DNA from 4 places in the Streptomyces liliiviolaceus genome. Region 2 is predicted to be linked to each of the others. Evidence: riboswitches for the same ligand, from Rfam matches in the RefSeq annotation. Region 2 holds a riboswitch; each other region holds the start of a gene.

What was found. A riboswitch is a leader RNA that binds a small molecule or an ion and turns the genes downstream of it on or off. The one in region 2 is predicted to bind cobalamin.
Region 1: it holds a riboswitch for cobalamin, as region 2 does, so the genes downstream of both, J8N05_RS38490 (ABC transporter substrate-binding protein) here and J8N05_RS24070 (CbtB domain-containing protein) in region 2, are expected to answer to the same signal.
Region 3: it holds a riboswitch for cobalamin, as region 2 does, so the genes downstream of both, J8N05_RS25575 (energy-coupling factor ABC transporter permease) here and J8N05_RS24070 (CbtB domain-containing protein) in region 2, are expected to answer to the same signal.
Region 4: it holds a riboswitch for cobalamin, as region 2 does, so the genes downstream of both, J8N05_RS35675 (ribonucleoside-diphosphate reductase subunit alpha) here and J8N05_RS24070 (CbtB domain-containing protein) in region 2, are expected to answer to the same signal.

Annotation. Positions count from the first base shown of each region.
Region 1 is NZ_JAGPYQ010000002.1:710,259-717,412, forward strand. It holds gene J8N05_RS38465 (YigZ family protein) at 1-213, opposite strand, end outside; gene J8N05_RS38470 (SixA phosphatase family protein) at 431-1,006, opposite strand; gene J8N05_RS38475 (hypothetical protein) at 1,003-1,776, opposite strand; gene J8N05_RS38480 (ABC transporter ATP-binding protein) at 1,823-2,710, opposite strand; gene J8N05_RS38485 (FecCD family ABC transporter permease) at 2,707-3,735, opposite strand; gene J8N05_RS38490 (ABC transporter substrate-binding protein) at 3,732-4,772, opposite strand; cobalamin riboswitch at 4,840-5,026, opposite strand; gene J8N05_RS38495 (TIGR03767 family metallophosphoesterase) at 5,242-7,140, shown strand.
Region 2 is NZ_JAGPYQ010000001.1:5,527,000-5,534,153, reverse strand. It holds gene J8N05_RS24090 (response regulator) at 1-127, shown strand, start outside; gene J8N05_RS24085 (hydrophobic protein) at 246-407, shown strand; gene J8N05_RS24080 (PRC-barrel domain-containing protein) at 657-1,013, shown strand; gene J8N05_RS24075 (enoyl-CoA hydratase/isomerase family protein) at 1,216-2,271, shown strand; cobalamin riboswitch at 2,345-2,475, shown strand; gene J8N05_RS24070 (CbtB domain-containing protein) at 2,512-2,730, shown strand; gene J8N05_RS24065 (CbtA family protein) at 2,750-3,517, shown strand; gene J8N05_RS24060 (histidine phosphatase family protein) at 3,535-4,143, opposite strand; gene J8N05_RS24055 (CoA transferase subunit B) at 4,253-4,882, opposite strand; gene J8N05_RS24050 (CoA transferase subunit A) at 4,882-5,637, opposite strand; gene J8N05_RS24045 (carboxymuconolactone decarboxylase family protein) at 5,651-6,253, opposite strand; gene J8N05_RS24040 (hypothetical protein) at 6,256-7,154, opposite strand, start outside.
Region 3 is NZ_JAGPYQ010000001.1:5,862,761-5,869,914, reverse strand. It holds gene cbiQ (cobalt ECF transporter T component CbiQ) at 1-692, opposite strand, end outside; gene J8N05_RS25580 (energy-coupling factor ABC transporter substrate-binding protein) at 699-1,100, opposite strand; gene J8N05_RS25575 (energy-coupling factor ABC transporter permease) at 1,097-1,855, opposite strand; cobalamin riboswitch at 1,886-2,067, opposite strand; gene J8N05_RS25570 (nuclear transport factor 2 family protein) at 2,221-2,961, shown strand; gene J8N05_RS25565 (cellulase family glycosylhydrolase) at 3,130-4,824, shown strand; gene J8N05_RS25560 (hypothetical protein) at 4,915-5,682, opposite strand; gene J8N05_RS25555 (GNAT family N-acetyltransferase) at 6,078-7,154, shown strand, end outside.
Region 4 is NZ_JAGPYQ010000001.1:8,406,569-8,413,722, forward strand. It holds gene J8N05_RS35645 (carbon starvation CstA family protein) at 1-1,023, shown strand, start outside; gene J8N05_RS35650 (YbdD/YjiX family protein) at 995-1,204, shown strand; gene J8N05_RS35655 (DUF3311 domain-containing protein) at 1,341-1,634, shown strand; gene mctP (monocarboxylate uptake permease MctP) at 1,631-3,259, shown strand; gene J8N05_RS35665 (nucleoside hydrolase) at 3,462-4,493, shown strand; gene J8N05_RS35670 (GNAT family N-acetyltransferase) at 4,490-5,029, shown strand; cobalamin riboswitch at 5,104-5,278, shown strand; gene J8N05_RS35675 (ribonucleoside-diphosphate reductase subunit alpha) at 5,418-7,154, shown strand, end outside.

The DNA of each region.
Region 1 (7,154 bases), on a different contig from region 2:
GTCGTCGCTCGCCCGCTGGACGGCGGCGTCGGCGCCGATGACGTACGCGAAGCAGTTGTGCGACGCGTCCGCGTGCTCCTTGCGGACGCCCGCGACGAAGTCCTGAGCCTCCCGCTCGGTGGCCACCGGCGCCAGCGCGCACAGAAACCGCGAGCGATTGATCTCGATCTCGTGCACCCCTGCACGGACCACGGTCCGATACTCGTCCTGCATCCCCCCAGCGTATGCGCGCCACGCACACAAGTACGACCACCGACGGACGCCCCCTAAAGGGGCGCGGGGAACTGCGCAATCACGTACATCCGCCAAAACGACGCCGCACCCAACGACGCCCCCCCCAGGGGCGCGGGGAACTGCGCAATCGTGTACGCCCGCCACAACGACGCTGCACCCAGGAACGCACCCCCGCAGGGGCGCGCGCACCGCCCGGCTATCGCCCCCGCCCGTGATGCCCCTTCTCCCCACGCGACTTCTTCCCCCGCGCCACGATCACATCCGTGAGCAGCGCCGCACCGGGCCCCAGGGACTCCCAGCCGAGGCCGTGCCAGGCGAGGATCGCGATCGCCGAGGTGGGGAACTTCATACGGACGTCGTCCAGCGCGTCGTCGAGGCTGTCACCCGCCAGCGTGAGGACCAGTTCCTCCAGCCCGGGGTTGTGCCCGATCAGCAGCAGCGTCTCGGCCTCCGCCGGAGCCTCACGCACCGCTTCGAGCAGGTCGGCCACCTCCGCCGCGTACAGCCGCCCGTCATGGCGCACCGGCGGCGGCGTGCCCCACTCGGCGGCAGCCAGCTCCCAGGTCTCCCGGGCGCGGACGGCGGTGGAGCAGAGCGCGAGGTCCGGCAGGCAGTCGGCGTCGGCGAGGACGCGTCCGGCGGCCGGAGCGTCCCGGCGCCCGCGCGACGCGAGCGGCCGCTCGTGGTCGGGAACGTCGTCCGGCCAGGCGGACTTGGCGTGCCGCAGCACGACGAGGCGGCGCAGCGGGCCCGCTCCGGCGCGCGCGATCACGCCGGAGCCCCGCGGCCGATGTCCCGGGTCAGCTCAAGGCCGAGCAGCCGGTCGGCGTAGGCGTACGTCTCGAAGCGGGCCCCGTCCGGAACGGTCCCCGACGTCTCCACCTTCCGCAGCACGCCCAGGACGGCGGGCACGTCGAGGTCGTCCTCCCAGGCGGCGCGCAGCTGTTCCCGCACGGGGTCGGGGATGGGACCCGAGGGCCGGGTGGCCCAGGTGGCGACAGCGCCCCGCCAGTGCTTCAACTGGTCCTCGGCGTCCGCGAGATCGGCGGCGTCGAGCCGCAGCTCCTCGGCCCGGGGTCGGGCGAGCAGGGCGAGGCGCAGGGCGGACGCGCTCTCGTCGTCCTGTGCCACCGAGCTCCCGATGTCGGCCGGGGCGACCTCGACGCGCAGCACGCCCGCCGCCTCGTCGGCAGTGCTCGCACTGCCGGGCGGCCCGTCGGTCCGGGCGCGCACGCTCAGCACCTGAGCCTCGCCGAGGCCGAGACCGGGGCCGGGGCCGCTGTCCCGTTCGTCCTCGAACGGCCGGATGCCGAGCGTCCGGGCCCGGGCGCGGAGGTCCGCGCGTCCCTCCGTACCGGTCAGCACGGTCCACACGGGCGTCCCGCCGATCTCCAGGGCCCGTACGAGGACGTCGGCGGTCAGGAGCACGCGCAGGCCGGTGGCGTCGGGGCGCTCCACGCGCGCCTCGACGCGGGTCAGGCCCCGGCGGGCCGGGGTGGCGGTGACGGGGTCGCCTGTTCGGGCGTCGGTGATACGCAGCACGGGCTGAGCGTAGGCGTGCGAAGGGCCGCGCGCAGGGATGCCGCCATCATTCCGGACACGCGTTCGCGAGTTCCTGGGGTGCGGGACGGCTCACGGTGCCCAGGAAACGCACGTGCGGCCGACCGCCGACGCCGTCGGCGCCGTCGCGGGTGACGGCGGTCCGTACGCCGTACACCTCGGCGATGAGGTCCTCGGTGAGCACGTCGCCCGGTGTCCCGGCGGCCACCACGCGTCCCTCGCGCAGGACGACGAGCCGGTCGCAGTACATCGCCGCGAGGTTGAGGTCGTGCAGGGCGACGACGCTGGTGACCGGCAGCGAGGTGACGAGGTTCAGCAGGTCGAGCTGGTGCTGGATGTCGAGGTGGTTGGTCGGTTCGTCCAGGAGGAGTTCGCGGGGTTCCTGGGCGAGGGCGCGGGCGATCTGCACGCGTTGGCGTTCACCGCCGGAGAGGGTGTGCCAGGACTGGTGCGCGCGGTCGGCGAGGCCGGTGCGGTCGAGGGCGTCGCGTACGGCCTTCTCGTCGGCCGGTGACGGGGGTGTCCAGGCGCGGCGGTGCGGGGTGCGGCCGAGGCGTACGACGTCCAGGACGCTCAACTCGACCTGCGTGTCGACCTGTTGCTCGACCACGGCGATACGGCGGGCGATGTCGCGGCGGCCCAGTTCGCCGAGTGGACGGCCGTCGAGGGTGACCACGCCCGAGGCGGGGGCGAGGACGCCGGAGAGCAGGCGCAGGAGCGTGGACTTGCCGGAACCGTTGGGGCCGAGGAGGCCGACGGTGGTGCCGGGGGCGGGGCTGATGCTGACGCCGTCCAGGATGACGCGCCCGTCGGCGGTACGGGTGACACGGTCGGCCCGGAGGCCAGCACCCTCGGCGGTCTCGGCGGTCTCGGCGGTCTTGACATGCTCGGTCGTCTCGACGTGCTCGGTCGTCATCGTGTCCTCCGCGTCCGGTACAGCACCAGCACGAACACCGGTACGCCGATGAGTGAGGTGACCACGCCCACGGGCACCTCCTGGGGGTCGAGCACGGTACGGGCCAGGGTGTCCACCCACACCAGGAACACCGCCCCGGCGAGGGCGGCGACCGGCAGCAGCCGGGCGTGGCCGGAACCCACCAACGCGCGGGCGGCGTGCGGCAGGACGAGACCGACGAAGCCGATCGCGCCCGCCGAGCTGACGAGCGCGGCCGTCAGCAGCGCGGTCACGCACAGCAGCACCAGCCGGGTGCGGGCCACGGACACCCCGAGGGTCGCGGCGGCGTCCTGGCCGAAGGCGAACGCGTCCAGCGTGCGCGCGTACGCCAGACAGACCGCCAGTGCGACCACCAGGACGGCGAGGCAGACCCAGACGTCCGTCCAGCCGACCCCGCCCAGTGAGCCGAGCAGCCAGAACAGCACCCCTCGGGTGGTCTCGGCGTCGGCGGCGGTCATCACCACGAAGGAGGTGAGCGCGGAGAAGAGCTGCATCGCGGCGACACCGCTGAGCACCACCCGGTCCGTCGTCCCGCCGAGGGTGTGGCTGAGCAGCAGCACGAGCCCGAACGACAGCAGCGCGCCGAGGAACGCGCCCGCCGAGACCGACACCAGGCCGCCGCCCGCGCCGAGGACGACCACGACGACCGCGCCGGTCGAGGCACCGGAGGACACCCCGAGGACGAAGGGGTCGGCGAGCGGGTTGCGCAGCAAGGACTGCATGACCGCGCCGCACACGGCGAGTCCGGCCCCGCAGACGGCGGCCAGCAGGGTGCGCGGCAGGCGCAGCTGCCAGACGATCCCGTCGCGGATGGGGCTCAGTTCCGTACTCCCCCACCCCAGATGGGAGGCGACCACGGACCAGACGTCGGCGACGCGGATGTCCGCGGGACCGATGGTGATCGCGACGGCGACGGAGGCGACGAGCAGTGCGGTGCCGGCCGCGCAGAGCAGTCCCACGCCCGGCCGTGCGATACGGCGGGTCACCCCTTGAGCCCGAACTCCCGCAGGGCGGCGGCCACTTGTTCGACGCCCTCGACGGTGCGGATGGTCGGGTTCATGGCCTGCCCGCTGAGCAGGACGTACCGCTTCTTCTTCACGGCGGTCATGTTCTTGGTGACCGGGTCGGACTCCAGGAACTCGATCTTCTTCTGCGCGGACTCGGCGGTCTGCGACTTGCGGGTCAGATCGCCGATGACGAGGACGTCGGGGTCGCGGTCGGCGACCGTCTCCCAGTTGATCTGGGGCCATTCCTCGTGGGTGTCGTCGAAGACGTTCTTCGCGTCGAACGCCCGGGTGATGATGCCGGGGGCGCCGCAGCAGCCCGCCATGTAGGGCGACTCGGAGTTGGCGAACCAGTACAGGAGGGAGACGTCCGAGGCGTCGATGCCCGCGGTGGCCTTCTTCATACGCTGCTGGAGCTCGGCGACCAGCTTGTCGCCCCGCCCCTGCACGCCGAACACCGCGGCCAGGTCACGTATCTCGCCATAGATCGCGTCGATGCCGAGGGGCTTCTTGCGGGCGCCGTCGCCGTCCCCGGTGTTGTCCTTGCCCGCGCAGTCGGAGGGCGAGACGTACGCGGGTACGCCGAGCTTCTCGAACTGCTCGCGGGTGGCGACGCCTCCCTTGCCGAGCGTGGACACGAACGAGGCGGCGACGAAGTCGGGGTCGGCGTCCAGGACCCGTTCGAAGGACGGGTTGTTGTCGGCGATCCGCTTCACCTGCGCGTCGGCCTTCTCCAGGCCCTTCATCACCGGGTCGGTCCAGGTGGCGCTGCCGGCCATCCGGTCGGCGAGGCCCAGCGAGAGCATGATCTCGGTGGTGCCCTGGTTGAGGGAGACGGCCTTGCGCGGCGGGGACTCCACGCGGACGGTGTGACCGCAGTTCTCCAGGGTGACGGCTGCCGCGGAGTCCTTGCCGGCCGAGCCGGTCGAGCCGGACGAGTCGGCGCCGCCGCAGCCGGTCAGCAGAATGACCCCGGAGACGAGCAGGGCGGCAGGGCGGGTGGGGCGTGCGATGGGCACGGAAGTTCCTCAGACGTCGAGGGCTCGAACGCGGAGCCCGGTCGTACGGTGCTCCCCCGCCGTCTCGGGACCGCGGAGGCCGCCAGCAGGTCTTCGGACTCGGGTTCACCCGGACGAGGCGCCTTCCCGGACCGTCGATCCGGTCCAGTGGCCGATGCCCCGCCCGTCACCCTCACCGCTGCGCGTCAGCTCCGGATTTCCACCGGATTCCCTGACCCACGTACATGGGTTCGACTGGCTTTCGCAAGCTATCACGGCGGCTTTCACGGCCGTGCGGCAGTGCGGTGGGGGGCGGCGGGGGCTCGGTGAGGGCTCTACGGGGACGCGGCGGGGATGTCGGTCTCCGTCGCCCGTTTCGTACGTTTCTCCTGTTCCGGCGGTGTTCACGGCGGCGCCACGCCCCTGCCCCCGCGGACTGAATGAGTGGTTCCGTTCAGCGCGTCGCCCGCAGGCACCGGAGGACCGACCCATGCCGCAGGACCAACCCACGACCGGAACCGCCGGAGGGGACACGGCCGAGGGGCACCTGTCCGCCGGGGAAGCCGCGGCCGCCGTCGACCGCCGTCGCTTGCTGCTCGTCTCCGGCACCCTCGCGCTGGCGGCGGGGGCGACGGCGGCAGCGGGAGCGGCGACCCTCGTCCCGCCGCGGCGCCCCGGCTCCCCCACCGCACCCGTCGCCGCCGAGCAGGTCGTCCCGCGGGCGGCCCGCGCCACCCGGCGGCCGGCGCCTTACGCGGCCACCACGCTGGAGACGACCGCCCGGCTGAGCGGAAGCCCGCGCTCCGGCACCTACCGCCGACTGGTCCCGGGCCCCGGCCTGCCCCTGGTCGTACGGGAGGAACTCGCGCCCGCCGCCACCGGCCGTCCGGACCGGCGGACCCCGCTCGCGTGCTTCGTCCAGTTCACCGACCTGCATCTGACCGATGTGCAGAACCCGCTGCGCACGGAGTTCCTGCGCTCGGGCGGAGCCGCCGCGTGGCGTGCCCAGGAGGCGCTGACCGTGGCGGGGGCGGTCGCGCTCGTGGAGCAGGTGAACGCGCTCGGCGAGGGCCCGCACACCGGTCTGCCGCCCGCGTTCGTGATGACCACCGGTGACAACGTCGACAACAACTCCGTGCTCGAACTCGACTGGTTCCTCACGCTGATGAGCGGAGGCCGGATCACCCCCGACTCCGGCGACCCGACGGCGTACGAAGGCGTCCAGGACTCGGGGCTCCCCCTCTACTGGCATCCGGAGGAACCGGCCCTGCGCGACCTGGACAAGCGGCGCGGACTGCCCGCCGTCCCCGGCTTCCTCACGGCCGCGCGAAGGCCGGTGACCAGCCCGGGGCTCCGCATCCCCTGGTACTCGACGGTGGGCAACCACGACGATCTGCCCGGCGGCTGCCTGTCGCCCGCGCTCGGCGACTTCGCGACGGGCTCCCGCAAGCTGCTGTCAGTCCCCGACACGGACAGGGCCGCCTACGCGAAGGCGCTGCGGACCGGCGACGACCCGAAGAGCGAGGTGCTCGAAGCGATCCTGCGACGGCACGCCCGCTCGGCGCGGACCGTGACGGCCGACGAGCGGCGCCGGCTGTGCAACCCGCACGAGTATCTGGCCGCGCACCTCGAACCCGGGCGGACGGGGGCGGGGCCGGTCGGTCACGGCTACACGCAGAACAGCCTGGACGGCGACCGGATGTACTACTCCTTCCGGATCGCCGAGAACGTCATCGGCGTCAGCATCGACACGACGTACCGCAGCGGGCACTACGAGGGATCACTGGACACCGACCAGCTCCGCTGGCTGGAGCGGACCCTCGCCGCGCACAGCTCCCGGTCGTACGACGCCGACGGCCGCCTCGTACGCAACCCCGGGGCCGACGACGCCCATGTGCTGGTCTTCAGCCACCACCACAGCCCGAGCATGACCCGCCGTCCCGACGCGGCCCGTTCGGAAGAGCGGCGGCACGACGGCGCGGAGGTACTGGCGCTGCTCGGCAGGTTCCCGAACGTGGTGGCGTGGATCAACGGCCACAGCCACGTCAACCGCGTGACACCCCACCCGCATCCGACCCCGGCCCGCTCCTTCTGGGAGGTCAACACGGCGTCCCACCTGGACTATCCGCACCACGCCCGGCTGATCGAACTGACCGACAACGGGGACGGCACGCTGTCGCTGTTCACCACGCTTATCGAATCCGCGGCCCCGCACCGCACGTCCCCCGACTTCACGGACCTGTCGGCGGTGGGCCTGGCGTCCCTCTACCGAGAACTGGCCTACAACGCCCCGAACATGACGGAGACCACACGGCCCGACCCCCACACGGCCTGGGCGGGCACTCCCCAGGACCGCAACGTGGAGCTACTGCTGACCACCGCCCTTTAGTCTCAGCCTCGCGG
Region 2 (7,154 bases):
GATGGTCATCAGCCGCGAGACCGTCAAGACGTACGTGTCCCGCATCCTGACCAAGCTCGACCTGCGGGACCGGGTCCAGGCGGTCGTACTGGCCCACCGGGTGGGCCTGGTCGGCGCCCACGACTGAGCGCCGCCTCGGAGGCGGAAGCCCGGTCGTGTGTCTGCGGTGGAATGTGCGCGACCCGTGAATTCGTGTGCGTGGATAGAGATCACCTGGGCACTCGGTGCTCCGGAGGTTAACCAATATGATTCCCCTGCTTCTTGTTCTTCTGCTGGCCCTGATCCTGTTCGGCGCGGGTTTCGCGCTGAAAATTCTGTGGTGGGTCGCGATCGTCGTCCTGGTCCTGTGGCTGATCGGCTTCGTCGCCCGCCCGAAGGGTGGGAGCGGCCGCTGGTACCGCTGGTAGCCCACCGCATCGGCCCAGCTCGGACGGTGTGTGGCGGCACTGGGTTCCCGATACGGGGACAGCGCGTGCCTCTCCGGAAGATCGGAGAGAATCCCGGCCCGCATCGGGTGCGTGAAGTCCCGGACAAGGGGCACCCGCCGCGAAGACGGCGGTTACGGAAATCGCCGTGCACGACGTACGGAAAAAGAGAGGGCCGGTGGGTTATCCCGCTGTCCGCTTTACTCTGTTTACCGGAGGAGTTGTTTTCGCGTGACTGAAAATGTGTGGGGTTACAAGTCGACCGCGGGTCGTCTGGCGGGTGTGGACCTGACGGGTTACAAGGTCGAGGCCACGGACGGCAGTATCGGCAAGGTCGACAAGCACTCCGACGACGTCGGTGACGCCTACCTGGTGGTCGACACCGGTGTGTGGATCTTCGGCAAGGAGGTCCTGCTTCCCGCCAGCACGGTCGTCAGCATCGACCAGGGCGAGCAGAGGATCATCGTCGACCGCACCAAGCAGCAGATCAAGGACGCTCCGGAGTTCGACCGCGACAAGCACCTGGGCGACCAGGGCTACCGCGACGAACTGGGCACGTACTACGGCACGGGCGGCCCGCAGATCTGAGCCGGACCCGTACCGCATCACGCGACGGCCCCGGGACTCCTCCACGAGTCCCGGGGCCGTCGCGCTGCCCCGGACCGCCCGGCCGGACACGGTATTGAGAAGATCGCCCGTGACGTGAGCGTCCATCGCACCATCGCGTCCCGAAAGGAACCAACGAACCCATGCGTGTCATCGTGGCCCGCGGTCTGACGGAGGTATGCGGATGACCGGCAGCGAAGAGTCCGTCCTGCTGCACACGGCCGGCCGGGCCGCCCACATCACCCTCAACCGCCCGAGAGCCATCAACGCCCTCGACCACGCCATGGTGCGGCGCGTCGACGAGGCGCTGACCGCGTGGGAGCACGACTCCGCGGTGGAGACGGTCGTCCTCACCGGAGCGGGGGAGCGCGGCCTGTGCGCGGGCGGCGACATCCGTGCCGTCCACGACGACGCCCGCGACGGGGACGGCAGCGCCGCGGCCGCGTTCTGGCGCGACGAGTACCGCCTCAACGCCCGTGTCGCCCGCTGGTCCAAGCCGTACGTCGCCGTCATGGACGGCATCGTCATGGGCGGGGGCGTCGGCATCTCCGCGCACGGCAGCGTCCGGGTCGTCACCGAACGGTCGAGGATCGCCATGCCGGAGACCGGCATCGGCTTCGTGCCCGACGTCGGCGGCACCTACCTGCTCTCCCGCGCCCCGGGCGAACTGGGCACCCGGCTCGCGCTGACGGGCGCTGCGATCGGCGCCGGGGACGCCCTGCTGTGCGGACTCGCCGACCACTGCGTACCGTCCGGCGCCCTTCCGCGCTTCACCGCCGACCTCGCGGAACTGCCCGTGAGGGAAGCGCTGGACCGGCATGCGCGGCCCGCGCCGGAAGGGGAGTTGGCCGGGCAGCGGGAGTGGACCGACTCCTGCTTCGCCGCCGACACGGTAGAGGAGATCGTCCAACGGCTGCTCGACCACGGCGATCCGGCGGCGAAGGAGACCGCGCAGACCCTGCTCGCCAAGTCGCCCACCGCACTGAAGGTCACCCTGGCGGCTGTGCGCCGCGCCGGGCGTCTGGATTCCCTGGAGCGCGTGCTGGAGCAGGAGTACCGCGTCTCCTGCGCGGCCCTGACCACGCCCGACCTGGTAGAGGGCATCCGCGCCCAGGTCATCGACAAGGACCGCAACCCACGCTGGTCACCCCCCACCCTCGCCGAGGTCACCACCACCGACGTGGCACGCTTCTTCGAGCCGCTGGGGAAGCACGGGCCGGAGTTGGAGCTGGGGCGCTGACAGGTAAACGTTCGGTGTGAGCAGGTTCTTGTCGGCTCCTGGTCTTGGGCATGCACCCGTCGAGCGGTAGCGTCACTTCGATACCGACGACGGCAGCACGGAAGCCGGTGGGAAACCGGCACGGTCGCGCCACTGTGAACGGTGTGACTCCCCTGAGGGGAGCGCACCGTGAGTCAGACCCGGGGCCGTCGTCCTGTGCACCACCGAGATGGGACGCGAGTTCCCAGAGGAGGCCCCGTCATGGCGCAGCATGTCGCCCCGCCGAGCACCACCCCCGTCGTGCCCGCCAAACTGCCGCTGAAGGACATCGCTCCCTGGGCGGTCTTCATCGGCGTCCTGATGCTGGTCCTGCTGTACTTCGTCGGCGCCGAGCAGGGCGCCACCTCCGTCGTCTCCGGCGAGAACGTCCATGAATGGGTGCACGACGCACGTCACCTGCTCGGCTTCCCCTGCCACTGACGAGGGGCCCCGCACACCCATGAACTCCGCAACGGTAAGAAACCTGCTCGTGCGGGGCATGCTCGCCGGTCTGGCCGCCGGCGTGCTCGCCCTGATCGTCGCCTACTTCCTCGGCGAGCCGAACGTCGACAGCGCCATCGGCTTCGAGGAGTCCCACGCCGCCGCGCACGAGCACGGGCACGAGGTCGAACTCGTCTCCCGCAGCCTGCAGTCGACCGCCGGCCTCGCCACCGGCGTACTGATCTACGGGGTGGCCTTCGGCGGCATCACCGCCCTCGCCTACTGCTTCGCCCTCGGCCGCGTCGGCAATTTCGGCGCCCGTGCCACGGCACTGCTGCTCTCGGGCGCAGCGCTGCTCGCCGTCTACGTCGTGCCGTTCCTGAAGTACCCGGCCAACCCGCCCGCGGTCGGCGACCCCGACACCATCGGCAAACGGACCACCCTGTACCTCCTCATGATGGTGCTGGCCGTGCTCCTCGCGGTCGCCGCGGTGATCGTCGGCAAGCGGCTCGCACCGAAACTGGGCACCTGGTACGCCACCGTCGTCGCCGTTCTCGGCTTCGTCGTCCTGATCGGACTGGCGTACGCGTTCCTGCCCACCGTCAACGAGGTCCCCGGCGACTTCCCGGCCGCCCTGCTCTGGCGGTTCAGGCTCTCCGCCCTCGCCCTGCAGATCACGCTCTGGTCAGGCTTCGGGCTCGTCTTCGGCGAACTGGCCGAACGGCTGCTCCACCCGAAACCCGCCACGGCATCGGCGGCGAGTGCGGCGGCACCCGCCCCGCACTGACCGGCGGCCGCGCGGACTCACCGGTCCGCGCCCGCTCCGGCGGCCTCCAGCGGCTGCCCGAGCCGCAGGTTCCACCGGCCGCCGCGTCCACTGATCGTGGTGGACGTCAGCGGCGGTACATCGATCCGCCAGAAGGCCGCGGCGGGCGCCGCCAGCACGTGCGTCACCGCGGCCCGTACGACTTCCGGTTCGACGACGGCGAGCGTACGGCCGTCCGTGTCGGGAGAGGACTCCAGCCAGCGCGCCACCCGGCCGCAGAAGTCCGCCACGGACTCCCCGCCGTGCGGTGCGGAGGCCGGATCGGCGAGCCAACCGGCCACGGCCTCCGGTTCGGCCGCGCCGACCTCGGCGAGCGTACGGCCGCGCCAGCGCCCCACGTCCAGTCCCGCCAACTCCGCCGACTCCGCCAGTTCCGCCGTTTTCGCCGTGCCCAGGCCGAGTGCGGCGGCCGTCTCACGGCAACGCACCGAGGGAGAGACCACGACGCGCGCGGCCGACGGCAGGGAGCCGGCCGCGGCACGGGCGCGCGCCTCCCCGTCGGCGTCGATCGAACCCCCGTCGTCGAAGCGTGCCTCACGCAGTGCCGAACTCGTCGCGGGCGAGACGAAAGTGATGCGGTGGGTCATGTGCCCGCTTCCCGCGTCGGATTGCTCAGCATGTCCATGCTGGCGGATGCTACCGCCCGGCTGCGTGCGATCATTGCGTGCGCTTTATGTAGTCGGTTGATGCGTCCGGTCAGCGCCTCATCGGCGCCCCCGTCCGCGCCGCCACCTCTCCCGCCGTCACGCCGGGCGCCCTCTCCACGGTGCTCAGCCCGTCCGCCGCGATGTCGAAGACACCCAGATCGGTGATGACGCGATGGACGCAGGCGCGGCCGGTGAGCGGCAGCGTGCAGGTGTCGACGAGCTTCGGCGTCCCGTCCTTGGCGGTGTGCTCCATCAGCACGATCACCCGGCGGGCTCCGTGGACCAGGTCCATCGCACCCCCCATCCCCTTGATCATCTTTCCTGGGACGCTCCAGTTGGCCAGGTCGCCCGTCGAGGAGACCTGCATGGCACCGAGGACGGCGGTGTCGATGTGACCGCCGCGGATCATGCCGAAGGACAGCGCCGAGTCGAAGAAGGAGGCTCCGGGCAGCACGGTCACGGTCTCCTTGCCGGCGTTGATCAGGTCCGGGTCCACCTCACCCTCCAAGGGGTACGGACCGGTGCCGAGGATGCCGTTCTCCGAGTGCAGGGTCACCCGCACGTCCGAGGACAGATGGTCCGGGATCGTCGTGGGCAGCCCTATGCCCAGATTGACGTACGAGCCGTCGGTCAGTTCCCTGGCGGCGCGGGCCGCCATCTGTGTACGGGTCCAGGCCATCAGCCGCGTACCGTCCTCTTCTCGATCCTTTTGGCGGTGGCCTGTTCCGGGGTCAGGGGCACGACCCGCTGGACGAACACGCCGGGCAGGTGCACCTCGTCGGCAGCGATGTCTCCCGGCTCGACCAGTTCCTCGACCTCCGCGATCGTGACGCGGCCGGCCATGGCGGCAAGGGGGTTGAAGTTGGCGGCGGCCCTGCGGAAGACCAGGTTGCCGTGGGGGTCCCCGCGCCAGGCGCGTACGAGGGCGAAGTCGGTGGTGATGCCGTGTTCGAGGACGTGCGACCGGCCGGCGAACGTCCGGGTCTCCTTCACCGGCGAGGCGACCGCCACCGAACCGTCGCTCGCGTACCGCCACGGCAGTCCGCCGTCGGCGACCTGGGTGCCGACGCCGGCGGGGGTGTAGAACGCCGGAACTCCGGCACCCCCGGCGCGCAGCCGTTCCGCGAGCGTGCCCTGGGGGACCAGTTCGACCTCCAGCTCGCCGGAGAGGTACTGCCGGGCGAACTCCTTGTTCTCGCCCACGTACGAGCCGGTCACCCGGGCGATCCGGCCGGAGGCGAGCAGGATGCCGAGGCCCGCGCCGTCCACACCGCAGTTGTTGGACACGACGGACAGTCCGGTGCTGCCGCGGGCGTGCAGCGCGTCGATCACGACGTTCGGCACACCGCTCAGCCCGAACCCGCCGACGGCCAGCGACGATCCGTCGGCGATGTCATGGACCGCCTCGACGGCGGTCAGGTGCACCTTGTTCACGGACGGGACTCCTTCACGGGCCGGACTCCCTCACGGGTACGCGGAACAGGCGCAGTTGGAGGGCGAGCGTGGCGTAGTAGCCGACCAGTGTGGAGAGTTCGAAGAGAGCGGCCTCGCCCAGGGCGGCGCGGGCGGCCGCGTACCAGTCGTCGTCGAGCGGGTCCGAGGGGGTGGCGAGGGCGCGGGTGGCCGACCACGCGGCGCGCTCGTGCGGGTCGGTGAAGCCCGGATCGGCTCCTTCGCGCAGGGCGCGCACCTGCGCCTCGGTGAGCCCGGCGGCCCTGGCCGGCGGTTCATGGGCGTACCGCTCGAAGTCGCTGTCCCAGACGGCGGCCACGACGAGGACGGCGGTCTCCCGCACCCGGGGCGACAGATCGGTCCGATAACGGATCGCCGCGCCCAGCTCCTGGAGGTCGCGGCCCAGCCGTGGGCTGAACAGCATCGCGTTGAAGGGGCCGTTGAGGCGTCCCTCTGTGTCGGTGAGGGCGAACAGCTGAGGGCCGTCGGAGCGCGGGCCACCGGTGATCTCCTCGTACAGGAGCCGTTGGGCGGGGGAGAGGGCGGCGGGGTGGAGGAGGGGGAGACGGGTGTCGGGGTCGGGTGGGTTCGAGGGCATCGTCATCGCTCCGTACGAGCCGGGGGATCTGCTACCTCGGCCACCTCTGCGGCCTCGCGTGCGAGGGCCATCAGGTCCGCGTCCGTGAGCAGCCGGGCTTCGTGCTTCATGAGGTCGCGGGCCCTGCGCAGGATCTCGTCGACCTGGGCGACCGTGGTGTCGACACCCAGCGCGGTCAGCTTGTCGGCGAGCGTGTACGGGCCGCTGTCGGGGGTGAAGGGGATCTTGCGCGCGTTGCCGACGAGCTTTGGTTCCAGGCAGTTGTGCAGCAGGGGATCGACGGCGGTCTCCTGGGTGATGAGGTCCATCCCGCCCCAGGAGAAGGCGCTCGTGCCGGTCACCGGGTGGTTCCAGGCCAGGTGATATCCCGTCAGCTCCTCGCCCGCACGAGCGAGTTCGGTGAGGCGCTCGGTCCTGATCCCGGTGCGCACCCCGTACAGGGCCTCGAAAGCCATCGCGGTGGCGGCCAGATCGGCGTTGCCGGGGCCGCCGCAGTAGCCGTTGACGGACAGTTCGACGACATCGGCGCCCGCCCGGACGGCGGCGACGGCGCAGGCGACGGCCAGGCCGAACGTGTTGTGCGGGTGCAGGCCGACCTCGACCCCTGGGGCGAGTTCCTTGGTGCGGGTGACCAGTTGGGCGTACGCCTCGGGGCTCATGGCGCCGGGACCGTCGAAGAGGGTGAGTTCGGTGGCGCCCGCGGCCGTCAGCGCGGTGACCGACTCGTCGAGGATCTCGTCGGTGAGGAAGGAGACCATCAGCATCGGGACGACGGCGTCGAGTCCGCGCGAGCGGGCGTGCCGGATCAGGGGCAGGGCGCGGGCGAGAACGTCGGTGCGGCCACGGGGTGTTGAGGGGCCGCGCCAGTCCTCGCCCTGCCAAGCCTGCTGGTAGACGGCCG
Region 3 (7,154 bases), 340 kb from region 2:
ACACTGGCGAGGGTGAAGCGCGCGGAGATCCGGGCCTCCGGTACCAGGACGCGCAGGGTGCCGTCGTAACCGCGGCCCGCCAGTCCGGCCTGCAGCCGGGTCGCCCGGTCGAAGGCCCGCACGAAGGCGGTGGCGCCGAGCCCGGCCAGCGAACGCCAGGTGGCGGCCCGGGTGGTGTGTCCGAGCCGGGCGGCCTGCGCCTCCCTGATCCGGCGCACCGAGTCGAGCAGCAGGAAGCTCATCCGGTACGTCACCAGGGCCACGTCGACGACCGGTGCGGGCACCCCGGCGTTGACCAGCCGCGGCAGCAGGTCGGACAGGGGAGTGGTGAACGCGAACAGGAGCACGCCGAGGGAGGCGGCCGAGGTACGCAGCAGGAGTTCCCCGGCGCGCACCGGACCGCCCTCGGCCAGCGTCACGAACCCGTCCGGGCCGCCGACCTGGAGCAGCAGCGGCAGCGCACCGGTCACGCAGAAGCCCAGCGGCACCCGGTAGGCGCGCCAGAGCCGTCGGCCGGGTACCGCGGCCGGGCCCAGCAGCACGGTCAGGGCGGTCACCAGGACCAGGGCCGCGCCCGGCCAGGGCGGGAGGGAGATCGCCAGTACGGTCAGGCCGAGACCGAGCACGGCCTTGTCCACGGGATGGCGGCGGCGCCAGCGACTGCTGTGCGCCGCCGCGTCGATCGGCAGCACGAAGGTTCAGGCCCGTTCGGTCGGTCGGTTCTCTCCGGCCGCTGACCCACCGGCACCGACCGGTGCCTCCGCCGCCGGTGCCTGGCCGTCCTCCCGCTGTGCCAGGGCCCGCAGTTCGCCCTGGCGCCTGCCCCGGCGCAGGCCGAAGTAGTAGGCGAGGACGCCCGCGCCGAGGGCGGCCTGGAGGGCGAACAGCGCCGACTCGATCTCGCCGGACGGCGGCTCGTACAGGGGTGAGAACCACGGCTCGTAGTCCGGCTCGATCTCGGTGATAGCGGTCTCCGCCTCCGAGTCGGCGCCGGTGAACGGCTCCTCCTTGTGGTCGCCCATGCCGAAGGCCAGCGGCAGGACGGCGAGCGCGGCCACCACGAACAGCAGCAGGGCGTTGATCTTCGCGTTACGGCTCATCGGGCCACCGTCTCGTTCGTGTCGTTCGTGTCGTTCGTTTTGGGAGTCTCGGGCGTCCCGTTCGTTGCGGACCTGCCGGAAGGGGACCGCCTGCCGGCCAGGAACACACCGAGCCGGGTCAGTTCGCCCTTGCTCGACTGCACCAGCAGCCGCATCACGAGCACCGTGAGCAGGCCCTCGCTCACCGCGAGCGGGACCTGGGTGACGGCGAAGATCGAGCCGAACTTGCCGAGCGCGCCCAGGAACCCACTGCTCGGGTCGGGGAACGCGAGCGCCAGCTGCACGCTGGTGACGCAGTAGGTGGACAGGTCGGCGACGAACGCGGCGAAGAACACCGCGACCATCAGCGGCACGTCGAACCGCCGCAGCAGCCGGTACACCGCGTAGCCGGCCCACGGGCCGACGATCGCCATCGAGAAGACGTTGGCGCCCAGCGTGGTCAGTCCGCCGTGCGCGAGCAGCAGCGCCTGGAAGAGCAGGGTGATGGTGCCCAGGACCGCCATGATCGGCGGCCGGAACAGGATGGCGCCGAGGCCGGTGCCGGTGGGATGCGAACAACTGCCGGTCACCGACGGCAGTTTCAGTGCGGAGAGAACGAAGGTGAAGGCCCCCGACGCGCCGATGAGGAGCGTGCTCTCGGGATGTGCTCTGACCTCACGGGTGAGCGACCGGACTCCGTGGACGACGAACGGCGCCGACGCGACGCCCCAGGCGACCGCGTGCGCCGGAGGAAGGAAACCCTCGGCTATGTGCATGGCTCAGCAGACCCTCTCCAGCACCTCGTGGATGGTTGACGTGCCTTGGCCGGTCTCCTGGCTTACGGGTAACACCACCCGTGCTCCGCCTTCCCGGGTCCGAGGACCCAGTGGCTGCCCGTGAGGGCCGGAGCCGGACTTCCCGATCACAGTGGCGAGGGCCGCACCGGCATCACACCGATTTCCCGAGCACCAAGGCGTCGTGACAGTAGTGCGCGTACAGGGGTGGTGACAAGCGGCCCTCGGGGGGCGTGAGAGTGGTCACGCGGCGCGCGCCGGTTCGTAAGAGATGCTGCGGGGGTGTCGATTCGGCTCACCCCGGTTCGTCGGGGAGGCAAACGGTCTCAGGAACACCGGGAGGAACCATGAAGTACATGCTGCTGGTCTGTGGCGACGACACCGCCGACTCCTCGGGGATGACACCCGTCGAACCATGGGTGGAGGAGCTGAGCGTGCGCCGCGGTGTACGGCTGCACGGCCACCGGCTGCGCTCCCCGGCCGACGCGGTGACCGTGCGCGTGCGCGACGGTGAGGTGCTGCGCACCGACGGGCCGTTCGCGGAGACGAAGGAGCACGTCGCCGGGTACGACATCCTTGAGTGCGCCGGCCTGGAGGAGGCCGTGGAGGCCGCCGCGAAGCATCCGATGGCGACCGTCGGGGCCATGGAGGTGCGCGCGTTCTGGGACGACGAGGACGCCGAGGGGGAGATCCGCCGGCTCGACGCGGAACTGACGGCCGCCGGGCGGCAGCGGGACTTCGACCGGGCGATGGCCTGTTACGCACCGGACGTGGAGGTGTTCCACCCGGTGAGCGGCCTTGAGCAGCGCGGGGTCGAGGCGCTCCGCAAGGCCGAGGAGGTGTGGTTCTCGACGCTGTCCGGGCCGGTGGAGCGCGAGGTGCTCGAATTCCGCGTGCGGGTCGACGAGAGCATCGCCTTCAGCCACGCGCTCGTCCGGATGCGTGCCACACTGGCTGGCGGTCAGGCCCTGGACACCACGGCACGGGTGACCACCGGCTACCGGCTGACGGGCGACCGCTGGCTGATCGTCCATCAGCACACGTCCGTGCCCTTCGACACAGGAGCCCCCGCAGCCGCCGGGGCCTGACGCGACACGGAGGGGGCATCCGGGGCCTCCCGCAGGCCCCCTCCGGCACATCCGTTACGCGGCTGAGCGTGCGCCAAGTCTTGACGTGCTCCTGGCAAGGTGACTCTATGGGAGCGCTCCCACTTTCCCTCGATCCAAGTTTCTTGGCGCTCACTCCCTGGAGTCGCAGTGAGAAGAACAAGAAGCACGACACGGAAGAACCTCGTCAGCGCGTTCCTCGCCGGGCTGGCCGCCCTGCTCGGGCTCGTCGTTCTCGGCGCGCTCGTACCGACCGCCGCACACGCCCAGTTGCCCGGAGACCCGCCCGGCGCGTCCCCGGGCGCCCTCGCGACCGGCCTCCATATCGACGACGGCCGCCTGCTCGAAGGCAACGGCAACGATTTCGTCATGCGCGGCGTCAACCACGCCCACACCTGGTACCCGGGCGAGACGCAGTCACTGGCCGACATAAAGGCGCTCGGAGCCAACTCCGTCCGCGTCGTCCTCTCCGACGGACACCGCTGGAGCAAGAACAGCCCCGAGGACGTGGCCGCCGTCATCGCCCAGTGCAAGGCCAACCGGCTGATCTGCGTACTGGAGGTGCACGACACCACCGGCTACGGCGAGGACGCCGCGGCCGGCACGCTCGACCACGCGGCCGACTACTGGATCGGCCTCAAGAGCGTGCTCACCGGCCAGGAGAACTACGTCATCGTCAACATCGGCAACGAGCCCTGGGGCAACACCAACCCCGCGGGCTGGACCGATCCCACGATCGCCGCCGTGAAGAAGCTGCGCGCCGCCGGGTTCGAGCACACCATCATGGTGGACGCGCCCAACTGGGGCCAGGACTGGCAAGGAGTCATGCGGGCCAACGCCCAGGCCGTCTACGACGCCGACACCACCGGCAACCTCATCTTCTCGATCCACATGTACAGCGTCTTCGACACCGCGGCGGAGATCACCGACTACCTGAACGCGTTCGTCACCGCCGGACTCCCCATCCTCATCGGAGAGTTCGGCGGTCCGGCCGACCAGTACGGCGACCCGGACGAGGACACCATGATGGCCACGGCGCAGCAGTTGCGCCTCGGCTACCTCGCCTGGTCCTGGAGCGGCAACACCGATCCGATCCTGGACCTCACGATCGGCTTCGACCCCGCACAGCTCAGCTCCTGGGGCCAGCGCATCTTCAACGGCGCCAACGGCATCGCCCAGACCTCCAAGGAGGCCACGATCTACGGCGGCGGCACCCCGGGTGACACCCAGGCACCGACCGCGCCGGGCACCCCGGGTGCCTCCGCCGTGGCGGCCACCTCGGTGACCCTCACCTGGACCGCCGCCACCGACAACGTGGGCGTCACCGCCTACGACATCGTGCGGGTCAGCGGAAGCAGCGAGACCACGGTCGCCGCGGCCACCACCAACACCGCCACGGTGACCGGGCTCACCGCCAACACGGCGTACACCTTCGCCGTCTACGCGCGGGACGCGGCGGGGAACCGCTCGCCCCGCTCGGCCACGGTGACCGTCACCACCGCCGACGGCGGCAGCACACCCGGCACGAGCTGCTCCGTCGGCTACCGCGTCAGCAACGAGTGGCCGGGCGGCTTCCAGGGCGAGATCACCATCCGCAACACGGGCACCGCCGCGATCAGCGGCTGGAAGCTGGTCTTCGCCTTCGCCAACGGCCAGACGGTCTCCAACATGTGGGGTGGCACCCCGACCCAGAGCGGCGCGACGGTGAGTGTCGCCAACGCCTCGTACACCGCCACCATCCCCGCGAGCGGCTCGGTCACCGTCGGCTTCACCGCCAACAAGGGCACCACCAACACCGCCCCGAGCGCGTTCACCCTCAACGGCAGCACCTGCGCCACCGTCTGACCAGCAGTCACGGCCCGACGGTCGTCGACCGGCAGCCACTGGCCGGCGGGGTCACCGCGCCCCGTCGGCCGGGCGGGTGCCGAGCCGTGGTCAGGCAGTGGTGGCCGGGGCGGCGGCCTTCTCCGTGGCGGTGTCGGCCGGAGCGGCCTTGGACGTCGTGTAGAAGACGGACGACCCCTGCTTGCTGCGCTGGACCTGGCCCTTGGCGACGAGCCCCTCCACCGTGGTGCGTACGACCTTGGGCTTGATCTCGCGCTCGGGGTGGGCCTCCGCCAGCGCCGTGGCGACCTCGGCGGACGAGCGCGGCTCGGACTGCCGGCCGAGATGTTCACGGATCAGCTCGACGAGCGTGGGCTTCGCGGCACCCGGCTCGGCCGCGGCGGACTTGGCTCCGGTCTTCGAAGCGGTGGCCTTCGAGGCGGTGGACTTCGCAGCCGCGGACTTCGCAGCCGCGGGCTTCGCGGCGGCGGGCTTCGGGGCAGGTGCCTTCGACACGGCCGACTTCGGGGCCGGCTTGGTGGTGGCCTTCGTGGCCGCCGGCTTGGCGGCCGGCTTGGCGGCCGGCTTCGCGGTGGTGGCCTTCTTGCGTCCGCTCGCCGTGGCCGTGGCCTGGCGCGGCACCGAAGGCGCGGGCACGGAGGCGCCCTTGGCGTTCGCGGCGGACTGGTCGCCACCCAACGCCCGCTGCAGCTCGGCGAGCAGGGTCTGGTCGTGCTGCAGGGCACTCAACTGCTCTTGGAGCGCCTCCACTTCGGCGCCGATACGTTCCTGCTCCTTGGTGTTGCGTTCGAGATCCGCAGACACCTGGGAGGCGTACTGGGTCTTGAGCTCCGTGGCGGCCGATTCGACTTCGGACATGGCAGTTACCTTTCCTCGTCATCGTGTGGTGCTGGGGCCGGATGCTACTCGCATCATCAGGCCATGATCCCGAAGTTGTCAGGACCGTCCCCGCAGTTCCATGGCCTCTGACACACTTCCGCGGGCCGCAAAGGCGCAGGCGGCGAGGTGTGCGAGAGACACCTGACCACCCATGCGAAGCCATGTCTCGAATTCAACCTTCAAGGTGACTTTACGGACTGACCAACCGGTGCACCCGACTCGCACCCCTTTCGTTACGACCGACACCCTTGACAGGCTGCGTACTGTTTCGCGACGTTTGAGCCTCGCGGACGCCAGAGCCTGTCAGGGGTGCCGGTCGAAGAGGTGTCGGGGCGCGGGCGTCGCGTCCAGGGGGAATGGGGGGGCGATCGACCATGCGATCCACCGAGGCGGACATAAGAATCCACAGACCCGAGTCCCTGAGCGAGTCCCTGCGCCGGGACTGGCACCGGGCGGCCGACGCGTCACCCGACTACGCCAACCCCTTTCTGTCCCCCGAGTTCGCGGCCGGCATCGGCACCCACCGCGGCGGGGCGCGGGTGGCGGTCCTGCACGAGCGCGGCGAGGCCGTGGGCTTCCTCCCGTACGAGCGCAACTCCTTCGGTGTGGGGCGGGCCATCGGGCTCGGTCTGTCCGACTGCCAGGCCCTCGTGCACCGGCCGGGAGTCACCTGGGACACCCGTGAACTGCTGCGCGCCTGTGGGCTGTCCGTCTTCGAGTTCGACCACCTCGTCGAGGAGCAGAATTCATTCACCCGCCATGTCACGGGGACGTTCGCGTCGCCGGTCGTCGATCTGAAGGTCGGTGACGGCAGCTATGCGGAGTGGCTGCGCGGCGCGTACCCGGGACTGGCCAAGACGACACTGAAGAAGGAACGCCGCCTGGGGCGCGACCTGGGCGAGCTGCGGTTCGTCTTCGACGAGCGCGACCCCGCGATGCTGCGCACGCTCATGGGGTGGAAGTCGGCCCAGTACCGCAGGACCTCCCGGATGGACCGCTTCGCGCGCCCCTGGATCGTGAACGCGGTGGAGCACCTGTTCCAGGTCCGTGAGGAGCACTTCACCGGCATCCTCTCCGTGGTGTACGCCGGTGACCGGCCGGTGGCCGCGCACTTCGGTCCCCGGTCGCGCACGGTGTTCGCGGCCTGGTTCACCGCGTACGACCCCGAACTGCGCTACTACTCACCCGGGCTGATCATGCACCTCAGGATGGCGGAGGCCGCCGGCCGGGAGGGCGTACGGGTCCTGGACCTGGGGCGTGGCGACAAGGAGTACAAGGACTGGCTCAAGACCCGGGAACTGCGTGTGGGGGAGGGCTTCGTGACGCGTCCCCATCCGGTGGCGGCGGCACACCGGCTGTGGCGCGGACCGGTGCGCGGCCTGCGCAACACGGTGCTGGCCCATCCGAAACTGAGGGATCCGGCGGACCGGCTGCTGAAGACGGCCGGCGCG
Region 4 (7,154 bases), 2.9 Mb from region 2:
GAGTCGTCCGTGGCGATCATGGCGCTGGTCGCGGCGTCCGTCATCGACCCGGGCCTGTACTTCGCGATGAACGCGCCCGCCGGTGTCATCGGCGACACCGTCCAGAACGCCTCGCAGGTGGTGGGCAGTTGGGGCTATCAGATCTCACCCGGCGATCTGGCCGCCGCGGCCAAGAACGTCGAGGAGGCATCCCTGCTGTCGCGGACCGGCGGCGCGCCCACGCTCGCGGTCGGCGTCTCGGAGATCTTCTCCGACGTCACCGGGGACGGTCTGCGCGCGTTCTGGTACCACTTCGCGATCATGTTCGAGGCGCTGTTCATCCTGACCGCGCTCGACGCGGGCACCCGGGTGGGCCGCTTCATGCTCCAGGACACGCTGGGCAATCTCTACAAACCCTTCAAGGATGTGAGCTGGAAGCCCGGTCTGGTCATCACCAGCGGCATCGTCTGCGGTCTGTGGGGCTACTTCCTGTGGGTCGGCGTCCATGAGCCGCTCGGCGGGATCAACCAGCTGTTCCCGATCTTCGGCATCTCCAACCAGCTGCTCGCCGCCGTCGCCCTGGCCGTCTGCACGACCCTGCTGGTGAAGTCCGGGCGCCTCAAATGGGCCTGGATCACCGGGATCCCGCTCGTCTGGGACGCCACGGTCACACTGACCGCGAGCTGGCAGAAGGTCTTCTCCAGCGACCCGCGCGTCGGCTTCTTCAAGCAGCGCTCGATCTACCAGGACGGCATCGACCGGGGCGAGCTCGTCGCACCCGCGAAGAACATGGACGACATGCACACGATCGTCACGAACTCCACGGTCGACGGTGTCCTCACGGCGGTTCTCGCCCTGCTCATCGTCGTGGTGATCGCGGACGCGACACGGGTGTGCATCCGGCACGTACGCCGTCCCGCGCTCTCCACGCTCAGCGAGGCGCCCTACGTCGAGTCGCAGATCGTCGCCCCGGCCGGGCTGATCCCGACCCGGGAGGAGAAGGAGGAGGTACGCGATGCGGTCGGCGCTGAACCACGCGGTTAGGGCGGCCAGGGGCGTGCGTTGGTACGTACGGGAGCTGACCGACGAGTCCGCGTACGACCGGTACGTGGCGCATCTGCGCGCGGAGCGGGCCGATGCGGAGGTGCCCTCGCGGCGGGAGTTCGAGCGGATGCGCACGGACCGTCAGGAGGCGGATCCGCGGCAGGGCTTCCGCTGCTGCTGACACCGTGACGCGGGGGGCCGCGGTCGCCGCACGACACGGCACATCCGTTATGCGGACGGGGGTTCCATAAAGCGGAACCGTCCCTTAGATTTCCTGCGCGTTGCACAGGTGATCAGTGAGGGGACGGAGCCGCCGTATGTCGGAAACACCGGATGTGCCAAGAGCGCCCGAAGGGGAACCACCGGTGGTGACACCGGTCCGTGTGGTGATCGCCGTCTGCCTGATCGCGCCGTTCGTGGCGATGCTCTGGGTGGGCTCGTACGCGAAGGTCGACCCGACCTTCATCGGCATCCCGTTCTTCTACTGGTACCAGATGCTGTGGGTGCTCGTCTCGACCGCGCTCACGATGACCGCGTACACGCTGTGGAACCGTGAGCAGCGCGCCCGCAAGGCCGCCCGTCGGGCACAGAACGGGGGCGCGTCCGCATGAAGGACGGCGTGAACGGCGTCGCACTCGCCGTCTTCATCTTCTTCTTCGTGGCCGTCACGGTCATGGGCTTCCTGGCCGCGCGCTGGCGGCGGTCCGACAACGAGCACACCCTCGACGAATGGGGGCTCGGCGGCCGGTCGTTCGGCACCTGGGTCACCTGGTTCCTGCTCGGCGGCGACCTCTACACCGCGTATACGTTCGTGGCGGTACCGGCGGCGATCTACGCGGCGGGCGCGGCCGGCTTCTTCGCCGTCCCGTACACGATCCTCGTCTACCCCCTGATCTTCACCTTCCTGCCGCGCCTGTGGTCGGTCTCGCACAAGCACGGGTACGTGACGACGTCCGACTTCGTGCGCGGACGTTTCGGCTCGAAGGGTCTGTCGCTCGCGGTCGCCGTGACCGGCATCCTGGCGACGATGCCGTACATCGCGCTGCAGCTGGTCGGCATCCAGGCCGTCCTCGACGTGATGGGCGTCGGCGGTGGTGAGGACACCAACTGGTTCGTGAAGGACCTGCCGCTGCTCATCGCCTTCGGTGTGCTGGCCGCGTACACGTACTCGTCCGGGCTGCGGGCGCCCGCCCTGATCGCGTTCGTCAAGGACACGCTGATCTACATCGTCATCGCCGTCGCGATCATCTACATCCCGATCAAGCTCGGCGGCTTCGACGAGATCTTCGCCAAGGCGAGCGAGGCGTACAGCCAGACCAACCCGGCGACCGGCGCGCCACGCGGCTCCCTCGTGCCGGGCGAGGCGGGCCAGTGGACCTACGCGACGCTGGCACTGGGCTCGGCGCTCGCGCTGTTCATGTACCCGCACTCGATCACCGCGACGCTGTCCTCGCGCAGCCGTGAGGTGATCCGGCGCAACACCACGATCCTGCCGCTGTACTCGCTGATGCTGGGCCTGCTCGCGCTGCTCGGCTTCATGGCGATCGCCGCCGGGATCAAGGTGGACAACGGGCAGCTGGCGATCCCGCAGCTCTTCGAGACCATGTTCCCGGACTGGTTCGCGGGCGTGGCGTTCGCGGCGATCGGGATCGGCGCGCTCGTGCCGGCGGCCATCATGTCCATCGCGGCGGCGAACCTGTTCACCCGCAACATCTACAAGGACTTCATCAAGCCCGACGCGACGCCCGCCCAGGAGACCAAGGTCTCCAAGCTGGTCTCGCTTCTCGTGAAGGTGGGTGCGCTGGTCTTCGTCCTGACCATGGACAAGACGGTCGCCATCAACTTCCAGCTCCTCGGCGGGATCTGGATCCTGCAGACCTTCCCTGCGCTGGTCGGCGGACTGTTCACGCGCTGGTTCCACCGGTGGGCGCTGCTCGCGGGATGGGCGGTCGGGATGGTGTACGGGACGGTCGCCGCGTACGGGGTCGCGTCGCCGACGCAGAAGCACTTCGGCGGGTCCTCGAAGGAGATTCCCGGGATCGGGGAGATCGGGTACATCGGGCTCACCGCGATCGTGCTGAACGTGGTGGTGACGGTGGTGCTGACGTTCGTCCTGAGGGCGGTCAAGGCGCCGGACGGGATCGACGAGACCTCTGCCGAGGACTACACGGCGGACGCCGGCGACAAGGGAGTCCAGGTGGACCTGCCGCCGGCGACGGCGGGGGCCGGGCACTAGGGGGCACTGGGGAGTTTTCGCCCCCGCCGCCCCTACCCGTCCCGTCACTGTGTCCTCAAACGCCGGACGGGCTGAAAGATTCGCGGACGGTCCGCGAATCTCCAGCCCGTCCGGCGTTTGAGGACAAACGGGGGCGAGGGGGCGCAGCCCCCATGCGTGGACGGGAACGGGTAGGGGCGGCGGGGGCGGATAACCTGGCCCGGTGACCCCACGCGCCCCCATCGTCCTCGACAGCGACCCCGGCATCGACGACGCCGTAGCCCTCCAGTACCTGCTCGGTACGGGCCTGTGGGACCTGAAGGCCTACACCTCCGTGGGCGGCAACCTCCCCGCCGAGCAGACGTACCGCAACGCCCGCGCCCTCGCACGAGCGATGCGCATCGACGCGGACGTCCCCGTCCACCGCGGCGCGGGCCGCCCCCTGACCCGCCTCCCCCACCGCGTCGCCGCCGACTTCCACGGCCCCGCGGGACTCGGCGGCGAGACGCTGCCCGACTCGACCGCGGCGCACCCGGCGGAGTCCTCCGCGCGGACGCTGCTGCGGCTGTCCCGGGAGTACGAAGGCGAGCTGACGGTGTGCGCGACGGGCCCCCTCACCAATGTGGCGGTCGCGCTCCTGGAGGACCCCGGCTTCGCGCGGCGCGTGAAGAAGTTCGTGTTCATGGGCGGCGCGGCACGCGTGCCGGGGAACATCACGCCGGTCGCCGAGTTCAACATGTGGGCCGACCCGGACGCCGCCGAGCTGGTCCTGTCCTCCGGCATCCCTTTCACCATGGTCGACCTGGACGCCTCGCACCGCTGGCTGTTCACGCCCGCCGACCTCGCGGCACTGGAGGCGGCGGGCCCCGGCACCGCGCTCGCGGCCCGGCTGCTGCGGGTCTACATGGAGGCGTACCGCCGCAGCGGCGGGGACGGCACCTGCCCGCTGCACGATCCGCTCGCCGTCGGTGTGTGCGCGGACGAGTCGTTCGTGACGCTCGCGGAGGGGGCGGTCATCGTCGAGTCGGCCGCCGAACTCACCCGTGGCCAGACCGTGTTCGTCCCCTCGGCCGCCGGGCGGGTCTACTATCCCGAGTCGCCCGCGCTGACCGCGAGGGCGCGTCTCACCGGCCGGGTGGCCCTCGGCGCGGGACCGCGCGACTTCTCGAAGGACTTCGTCTCGACCCTGCCCCTGTGGCCGGGGACGGGGACGGGGCCGGGGCCAGGCGACGAGGACGGGCTGGGATCCGTATGACCATCGTGATCCGGCGGGCGGAGCCCGGGGAGTTCGCGGAACTGGGCGAGATCACCGCGCGGGCCTATCTCGGGGACGGGCTGCTCGACTTCGGGGAGAGCGACGCGTATCTCGGCGAGCTGCGGGACGTGGCGAAGCGCGCGGCGGCCGCCGATGTGCTGGTGGCCGTCGAAGCCGTCGCCGGGGAGGGCTCGGGCGGCCCGCCCCGGAGCCGGCTTCTCGGCGGAGTGACCTTCGTGCCGTCCGGCGGGCCCATGGCCGACATCGCGCGGGCGGGCGAGGCCGAGCTGCGGATGCTGGCGGTCGCGAAGGAGGCCCGCGGCCGGGGCGTGGGGACCCTGCTGGTGCGCGCCTGTGTCGACCGCGCCCGGGCCACGGCGGGCTGCGGAGCCGTCGTGCTGTCCACCCAGCGCACCATGCGCAGCGCCCACCGCGTGTACGAGCGCCTCGGCTTCACCCGTACCCCCGTCCGTGACTGGAACCCCTTGCCGGAGCTGGACGACGTCGTGCTCCTCACCTACGAGTTGACGCTCTGACACCTCCCGCTGCACCGTCCGGAGCCGACACGACACAACATGTGGGGGTGCTTCCGGAGCCCGGCACAAGATGTATGCTCGTGCTCGCTGTCGTCGCAGGGGAATCCGGTGCGAATCCGGAACTGTCCCGCAACGGTGTACTTGTATGTGATATGCCCGCATGCCCAGATGTCCGACACCGGATGTCCGCATGCCCGCGTGCCGCGTACGGGAGTCAGTCCGAGGACCTGCCGACAGCGCGCCCAGGCCGTCCGGCCCGGGTGCATGACGTCCGGGCCTCGTGGAGTGGGCCGGTGGACGCGGCGTACCGCTGCCCAGAGCGCGTACCCCCGTGTGCCCCGAACCCCTCTCCCCCGAGGCCCCCGTGCCGAGCGAGGGAGAGCCCCACGTGACCATCGCGCCAGCCGATCCGGTCTCCGCGACAGCGACCCGGGACCAGCAGGACAGGGCCGAGGCCGACGGACCGGGAACCGCGTTGCTGCGGATCCTGACCGACTTCACCGCCGACCTCCCCGGCGCCGACCCCGGCCGGGTCGCCGCCGCCGCGCTGCGCGGCCGGTCCGCCGCCGCGGACATCGCGGAGCTGCGCGAGCTGGCCACGGAGTCGGCCGCCGGTCTCATCTCCGAGGACCCGGTCTACTCGAAGCTGGCCGCCCGTCTGCTGACCGTCACCATCGCCGCGGAGGCCGCCTCGCAGGGCGTGCGCTCCTTCTCGGAGTCGGTCGCCGTCGGCCACCGCGAGGGCCTGATCGCCGACCGCACGGCCGAGTTCGTCCGCCTCCACGCGGCCCGGCTCGACACGCTGATCGACCTTGCGGGCGACGACCGCTTCGGCTACTTCGGGCTGCGCACGCTGCACAGCCGGTACCTGCTGCGGCACCCGATCACCCGATCCGTCATCGAGACGCCCCAGCACTTCATGCTGCGGGTGGCGAGCGGTCTCGCCGAGGACGACACGACCAGGTCCCTCGACGAGGTGGCCTCGCTGTACCGGCTGATGAGCCGCCTCGACTACCTGCCCTCCTCCCCCACGCTCTTCAACTCCGGTACGCGCCACCCGCAGATGTCGTCCTGCTACCTCCTCGACTCCCCGCTGGACGAGCTGGACTCCCTCTACGACCGCTACCACCAGGTGGCCCGCCTCTCGAAGCACGCGGGCGGCATCGGGCTCTCGTACTCCCGGATCCGTTCGCGCGGGTCGCTGATCCGCGGCACGAACGGGCACTCGAACGGGATCGTGCCGTTTCTGAAGACCCTCGACGCCTCGGTCGCCGCGGTGAACCAGGGCGGCCGGCGCAAGGGCGCCGCCGCGGTCTACCTGGAGACCTGGCACTCCGACATCGAGGAGTTCCTGGAGCTGCGCGACAACACCGGTGAGGACGCCCGGCGTACGCACAACCTGAACCTCGCGCACTGGATCCCCGACGAGTTCATGCGCCGGGTGAACGAGAACCGCGACTGGTCGCTGTTCTCCCCCTCGGACGTGCCCGAGCTGGTCGACCTGTGGGGCGACGCGTTCGACGCCGCCTACCGGGGGGCCGAGGAGCGGGGGCTGGCCAGGAAGACCATCCCCGCCCGTGATCTGTACGGCCGCATGATGCGTACCCTCGCGCAGACCGGCAACGGCTGGATGACCTTCAAGGACGCCGCCAACCGCACCGCCAACCAGACGGCGCTGCCCGGCCACACGGTCCACTCCTCGAACCTGTGCACCGAGATCCTGGAGGTCACGGACGACGGGGAGACCGCGGTCTGCAACCTCGGCTCGGTCAACCTCGGCGCCTTCGTGGACGCGGACGCCGGCGACATCGACTGGGAGCGGCTCGACGCGACCGTGAGGACCGCGGTCACCTTCCTCGACCGGGTCGTCGACATCAACTTCTACCCGACCGAGCAGGCGGGCCGCTCCAACGCCAAGTGGCGTCCGGTGGGCCTCGGCGCGATGGGGCTGCAGGACGTCTTCTTCAAGCTGCGGCTGCCGTTCGACTCGCCGCAGGCGCGCGCCCTCTCCACCCGCATCGCCGAGCGGATCATGCTCGCCTCGTACGAGGCGTCCGCCGACCTCGCCGAGCGCAACGGCCCGCTGCCCGCCTGGGAGAAGACCCGTACGGCGCAGGGTGTGCTG